Linked DNA regions of Thiocystis violascens DSM 198. The protein of the gene in region 1 interacts with the protein of each later gene in a pairwise test. Links are inferred from orthologs where the notes say so. Each region holds a gene or a part of one and is shown in the gene's direction. Other genes may lie near its edges.

The links.
Region 2: the proteins of THIVI_RS03370 (region 1) and mrdA interact in binary tests that used the Escherichia coli proteins (3 or more experiments, as listed by UniProt). The link is inferred for Thiocystis violascens DSM 198 from one-to-one orthologs.

The regions. Positions count from the first base shown.
Region 1 is NC_018012.1:741,285-744,709, forward strand. What follows is about bases 34-3,143. They hold THIVI_RS03370 (penicillin-binding protein 1A), read left to right. Parts: upstream 34-418; coding sequence 419-2,869; downstream 2,870-3,143. Other genes in these bases: mtgA (monofunctional biosynthetic peptidoglycan transglycosylase), read left to right, coding at 34-140; THIVI_RS24405 (hypothetical protein), read right to left, coding at 2,866-3,024. Outside these bases: more of mtgA, read left to right, coding at 1-33; THIVI_RS22500 (response regulator), read left to right, coding at 3,174-3,425. UniProt on the Escherichia coli protein: Cell wall formation. Synthesis of cross-linked peptidoglycan from the lipid intermediates.
Region 2 is NC_018012.1:4,171,716-4,174,962, forward strand. Bases 168-3,099 are described here. They hold mrdA (penicillin-binding protein 2), read left to right. Parts: upstream 168-657; coding sequence 658-2,541; downstream 2,542-3,099. Other genes in these bases: mreD (rod shape-determining protein MreD), read left to right, coding at 168-653; rodA (rod shape-determining protein RodA), read left to right, coding at 2,531-3,099. Also shown: rod shape-determining protein MreC, read left to right, coding at 1-165; more of mreD, read left to right, coding at 165-167; more of rodA, read left to right, coding at 3,100-3,247. UniProt on the Escherichia coli protein: Catalyzes cross-linking of the peptidoglycan cell wall. Responsible for the determination of the rod shape of the cell. Is probably required for lateral peptidoglycan synthesis and maintenance of the correct diameter during lateral and centripetal growth.

The DNA.
Region 1 (3,425 bases):
CGGCCTTGCTTGCAGCCGTGTTGCCAAACCCGATCCTCTATCGCCTGGACGCGCCGTCCGCGCGCGTCAAACGACGCGCCGCCTGGATTGGACGCCAGATGCGGCAACTCGGTGGGTTAGAGTATCTGAAACGGCTGTAGGCGATACAGTGACGTTCAAACTAAGAATTGCTGGGGTGCGGGCGTTTGGAATTCGGGCGACATCGACCTTGATGTACAATCCCAGCGACAGACCATTGCGATATCTATCATCTTAAAAAGCCCCATTTTCATCGGCTTGTCCGAAGCGGGCGGAGTGAAATTTGGAACCACAACCCAACCGGGCGACGTCGACGTCTTCCCCGCACACCCCGCCAGACATCTCTGCAGAACCGGACGTGTCTCGGCAGGCGAGTACGGCATCCCGGCGCAAAACCCGCTTGCCGCGTCCAGCCAAGCGTGCGCCGCGCTCCTTTTTGGGCTGGCTGGGCCATTTCCTGGGTCTCCTGGGCATGCCCCTGCAACTGCTGGCTCTGGGCCTGCTGGGCCTGGCGGTTTTCATCAGCGTGACCCTTCCCGATCTGCCGGATGTCGAGAGTCTGCGCACGGTTCAGTTTCAGGAACCGCTGCGAGTCTTCAGCGCCGATGGCGCGCTTATCTCGGAGTTTGGCATCGAGCGTCGCCGTCCGGTGGCCATCGGCGAGATTCCGCCGCTGGTGGTCAATGCCTTTCTCGCCACCGAGGATAGTCGCTTTTTCGAGCATGGCGGCGTCGATACCGTCGGCATGGGACGGGCCTTGATCAGTTATCTCACGACCGGCGAAAAGGCCCAGGGCGGCAGTACCATCTCCATGCAGGTCACACGCAATTTTTTCCTGTCACCGGAAAAGACCTTTCAGCGCAAGCTCATGGAGGTGCTGCTGACGTTGCATGTCGAGCAGGCCCTGACCAAGGACGAGATCCTGGAACTCTATCTGAACCAGATTTTCTTCGGACATCGCGCTTACGGCATCTCCGCCGCCGCATCCTTGTATTACGACAAGCGCCTCGACGAGCTCACCGAGGCCGAGGCGGCGATGCTGGCGGGCATTCCCAAGGCCCCGTCCACGAACAATCCGGTGACGAATCCGGCCCGCGCGCTGGAGCGGCGCGATTACATCTTGGGGCGGATGCGCGAACTCGGCTACATCGACACGAATCGCTATGAGATCGCCCTCAATGCGCCCGATACCGCGCTCCTGCAACGCCGTCAGCCAGAGCTGGACGCTGGTTTCATCGCCGAAATGGTGCGCTCGGAAATGCTGCGGTTTTACGGCGAGGACGCGATCAGCCAGGGGTATCGGGTGACGACCACGGTCGAATCCTGGCTGCAGACCGCGGCCCAGGATTCCCTGCGGCTGTCGCTGAGTCAATATGACCGCCGACACGGCTATCGCGGTCCCGAGGCGGTCGTGAATCTGGCCGGGATGTCAGAGGAACGGATGGACGAGTATCTGGCGACAGTGGTCCGGATCCCGGAGCTGGAGCCAGGGCTGGTGACCGGGGTTACCTCGGCCGGGGCGGAGATTTATCTTGGCCAGGGTCAGCGCGTCACGCTGGACGCAGGCCGTCTCTCCTGGGCGCGGACCCAGCGCAATCTGGCCCGCTGGAACGGTCCGCGGCGTAAATCCTCCGGAGCGGTGCTCGCGGGCGACCTGATTCGTCTCCGACGGGCAAAAAAAGGCGGCTGGGAGCTGAGTCAGATCCCGCGCGTCGGCGGCGCCCTGGTGTCCATTGCCCCGCGCGACGGAGCCGTGCGCGCGCTGGTCGGCGGTTACTCTTTTAACGAGACGAAATTCAACCGTGCCGTGGACATGCGCCGTCAACCCGGATCCAGTTTCAAGCCGTTCATCTATGCCGCCGCGCTCGACAAAGGCTGGACCCCGGCCAGTCTGCTCAAGGACCAGGCGGTCAAGATACCCGGCAACGAGCGCTGGAACCCCAAAAACGCCGACCACAAGGAACTCGGGCCGATCCGCATGCGCAAGGCCCTGGCGCTTTCGCGTAACCTGGCCAGCATCAATCTGTTGCAGAGCGTCGGCATCGAGGAGGCCCAGACTTATCTCCGCCGCTTTGGCTTCGATCTCGAAGCCCTGCCGCTGGGCCTCTCGATGGCGCTCGGTACCGGCGAACTCTCGCCGGTCAAACTCGCCGAGGGTTATGCCGTCTTTGCGAACGGCGGTTATCACGTCATCCCCTATTTCATTGCGCGCGTGGAGGATGGCAACGGTCGGATCGTCTTCGAGGCCAATCCGCCGCAAGCCTGCGCCGATTGCTGGTACCGCACCGGAACGGCGACGGCCAGCACCCAGGGACTCCAACCGAGCAATCCCGCGGAGCAGGCGATCGATCCGCGGATTGCCTATCAGATGACCTCGCTGCTGCGTGAAGTGGTGGAGCATGGCACGGGGACGCGCGCCAAGAAGCTGAATCGCGAGGATATTGTCGGCAAGACCGGCACGACCAACGATGTCCGCGATTCCTGGTTCGCGGGCTATCAGGCCAACTTCGTAACGATTGCCTGGATGGGCTTCGACGACTTCGGCAAGCTTGGCCGGGGGGAGGAGGGCGGCAAGGCCGCGCTGGGAATGTGGATCGATTTCATGCGCAAGGCACTCAAGGATCAGCCGCTCGCCACGCTTGAGCCGCCGCCCGGTCTGGTGCAGGTTCGCGTCGATCCGAATCGGGGGACCGAAACCAAATCCAAGAGCGGAATCCTGGAGATGGTGCGGGAGGAAAACCGCCTAATGCTACTCGGTCCCGAGCCGATCAAGGTCGCTGGTCCAGCCACGCGAAAACCGACCACGACCGTCAAACGCTCGGCGCCGCGAGTCATGGACGACCTGTTTTAGGACGTGGTCGTTTTCTCGTCGGTGTCCGACGGTAGCTGAGTCTCTTGCGTTTCCGTCTCGGTGGTCACGGCCTTCCGCTGTTGCTTTTCTTCTTTTTTCTGCTTTTTGGCGAGGTCTCTCTGACGTTTTGCAAACGCATAATTAGGCTTGGCCATTTGACATCTCTTCCGCTCGGTTTGAGGATAAAGCAAACAGAATAAAGCATTTTTACGTCGACTGCTTTCGGCCGTTCGCGGGATGCTTCGCGGAGGATGCCGCGACGGCGCGGCAAAGCAATACGCGATCCACAGGGTGTTATGGTGAGATGAGAGAAGTGCGCGCGATCGGCCCGAGCGAAGGGCGCATCTTGTGGTGGGTCGGTGCGGCCGTGACGATTCTGCTGGTCGGGGGGATCTTCTCTTGGTGGACCGTCGCGCGGGCCGATCGCGAACTTCGCGAGGCGTTGCTGGAGCAACTCCGGGTGGTGTCTCAGACGGTGAATATCGAGCGACTCCAGTCGCTCTCCGGGACGGCGGCGGATCTGGAGAACGCCGATTACCTCAAACTGAAGGCACAA
Region 2 (3,247 bases), 3.4 Mb from region 1 along the record:
AAAACGGTGCGCCAGGATCCGGACAACCCCTTCACGACCGTCATCGCCAAACCGACCGCGCGGCTCGACCGTAGCCGGGAGGTGCTGCTGGTCTGGTCCATGGACGCGAAACCGAGCCAGTCGGCACTGGCCGCCGACACGCCCGCGCCCGCGGAGCGTCCCTGATGGGCGCGACGGAACGACGGGGTCTGTGGATGATCTGGTTGACTCTGGCGATCGCCATGTTTCTGGCCATTGTGTCGATGCCCGCCGGGCTGGAAGACTACCGCCCGCAATGGGTCACCCTGACCCTCATCTTCTGGTGCCTGACCCTGCCCGAGCGGGTGGGCGTGTTCTGGGGCTTCGGAACCGGCTTGACGCTGGATGTGCTGAGCGCCTCGCTGCTGGGTCAGCAGGCCCTGGGGCTGTCCCTCGTGGCCTATGTGACGGTGAAACTGCACGCGCGGATCCGCCTCTTTCCGCTCTGGCAGCAGAGCTTCTTCGTGTGGGTGCTGCTGTTGGCCGAACGTCTGCTGACCCTCTGGATCCTCGGCGCAACCGGTCAGCCCATGCCGGCGCTGAATTACTGGGTGCCGTCCCTGGTCGGTCTTCTGCTCTGGCCCTGGTTGTCCGCCGTTCTGACCCAGGTCGAGCGGCGCATGGGGGAGCACTGAGCGCATGCGCCTGACCAGCCTTGAAGACCGCCAGCGCGAACAGCGGCTCGTCGCCTCGCGCGCGCTGGTGGCGGGTCTGCTGGTGCTCGTCGGCCTGTGCCTGCTCGCGCTGCGCCTGCTGCACCTGCAAGTGGATCGTCACGATCACTTTTCGGTCCTCTCCAAGGACAATCGGGTGAAAGTCCAGCCCGTCCCGCCGTCGCGCGGCCTGATCTACGATGCCAGAGGCGTGGTGCTGGCCGACAATCATCCGACTTTTTCGCTGGAGATCACGATCGAAAAGGTCACGGATCTGGCGGCGACGATCGACGAACTCGCGCGGCTGGTGCCGATCGATGCCAACGACCGTGCCCGCTTCGAGCGTCTCAAGCGTCAGCGGATGCGTTTTCAGGGGGTTCCGATCCGGCTCAACATGACTCCCGCGGAGGTCGCGCGCTTCGCGGTGGACGGGCATCGCTTTCCCGCCGTCGATGTCCGCGCCGAACTGATCCGAACCTATCCGCTCGGCGAATCCACCGCGCACGTGCTGGGCTATGTGGGCCGGATCAACGAGCGCGAAATGACCTCGATCGACACCAGCAATTACGCTGGCACCCGTTTCATCGGCAAGGGCGGTCTGGAGAAGGCCCACGAGGATGTGCTCCATGGCCGGGTCGGCTATCAGCAGGTCGAGGTCAACGCCCGCGGACGCATCCTGCGCACGCTGGAGAGCACCCCTCCCACGCCGGGCCAGGATCTGTCGCTGTATCTCGACATGGCCCTGCAGCAGGAGGCCATCGACGCCTTGGGCGACCGGCGCGGGGCGGTCGTCGCCATCGACCCGCGCGATGGCGGCGTGCTGGCGATGGTCAGCAAGCCGAGCTATAACCCGAATCTGTTCGTCGAGGGGATCAGTCAGACGGACTATAACGCCCTGCTGCACTCGATCGATACGCCGCTCTTCGACCGTGCCGCGCGCGGTCAGTACCCGCCGGGATCGACCGTCAAACCCTTTATCGGTCTTGGCGGCCTCGCCACCGGCTTCACCACCGCTCGGAAAACCACTTACTGTTCCGGCTCTTTTTCGCTGCCCGGCCAAAGTCACCGCTTCCGTTGCTGGCGCAAGGGCGGGCACGGCACGGTGAATCTGGAGCGGGCCATCGTGGAGTCCTGCGATGTCTATTTTTATTCGTTGGCCAATCAGATGGGAATCGATCGGCTGCATGGATTCCTGAGTCAATTCGGCTTCGGCGCGCGCACCGGGGTCGATGTCGCCGGCGAACTCCCGGGACTGCTGCCCTCGCGCGAGTGGAAACAACGGGTGCGCAAACAACCCTGGTATCCGGGCGAGACCCTGATCGTCGGCATCGGTCAGGGCTCCTTCCTCGCGACCCCGCTGCAACTGGCGGCGGCCACGGCGACCATGGCGAATCGGGGGCATTTCATCCAGCCGCGGCTGGCGCGCGCCAGCCGTTTTCCAGGCGCGAACGCGGAGAGCGAATTCCCACGGGTGATCCGCGACGTGGAGGTCGGCGACCCACACGATTGGGACAGCGTCATCGACGCCATGACTCAAGTCGTGGAAAGCCCACGTGGCACGGCCAAGCGGATCCGCAGCCCGGATTACCGCATCGCCGGTAAGACAGGCACCTCCCAGGTCTTCACCATCGGGCAGAAGCAGACCTACAACGCCGCGAAGATTCCCGAGCGCATGCGCGATCACGCGCTCTTCATCGCCTTCGCCCCGGTGGAGGATCCGCGCATTGCCGTGGCCGTGCTGGTCGAGAATGGCGGTCATGGCGGCTCGGACGCCGCGCCCGTGGCGCGTCGGGTCATGGACGTCTATCTCGGTGGATCGACGCTCATCCTGACGGATGAGCGCAACGATGACGACAATCATGGCGACTAAGGCGATCTCCGCACGACTCGATCAGGACGCGGAGACCGCGAAGCTCGGCTTGTTGCAGCGGATCCACCTCGATGCCCCCCTGTTGGTCGCGCTCCTGGTCCTGTGCGGTTTTGGCCTGCTGGTGGTCTACAGTGCCGGCGATCGGAACCCGCTCATCGTCGAGCGTCAACTCGCGCGGCTGGGGATCGCCTTCGTGCTGATGTGCGCCATCGCCCAGGTGCCCCCGCTCATCCTGCGCCGCTGGTCCTTCGCGCTCTATCTGCTCGGGGTCGCCATGCTGGTTGCGGTGCTCCTGTTCGGCGACGTGGGCAAGGGCGCCCAGCGCTGGCTCGACCTTGGCGTGGTGCGTTTTCAACCCTCGGAATTGCTGAAGCTCGCCGTCCCCATGGCCGCCGCCTGGCTGCTCTCCGCGCGCCCGCTTCCGCCGCGGCCCGGGTGGATCCTGCTGGCGGTCATTCTGACCCTGATCCCCGTGTTTCTGATCGCCAAGCAGCCGGACCTGGGCACCGCGCTCCTGGTCGCCAGCGCCGGGGTTCTGGTGCTCTTTGTCGCGGGCCTGAACTGGTGGATGATCCTGGCGCTGGGGAGCCTGGTGGCCGCCATTGCCCCGGTCGTCTGGCTCTTCATGCACGATTATCAGCGCGCGCGCGTCCTGACCTTTCTCGATCCCGAATCGGATCCGCTCGGCACCGGCTATCACATCATC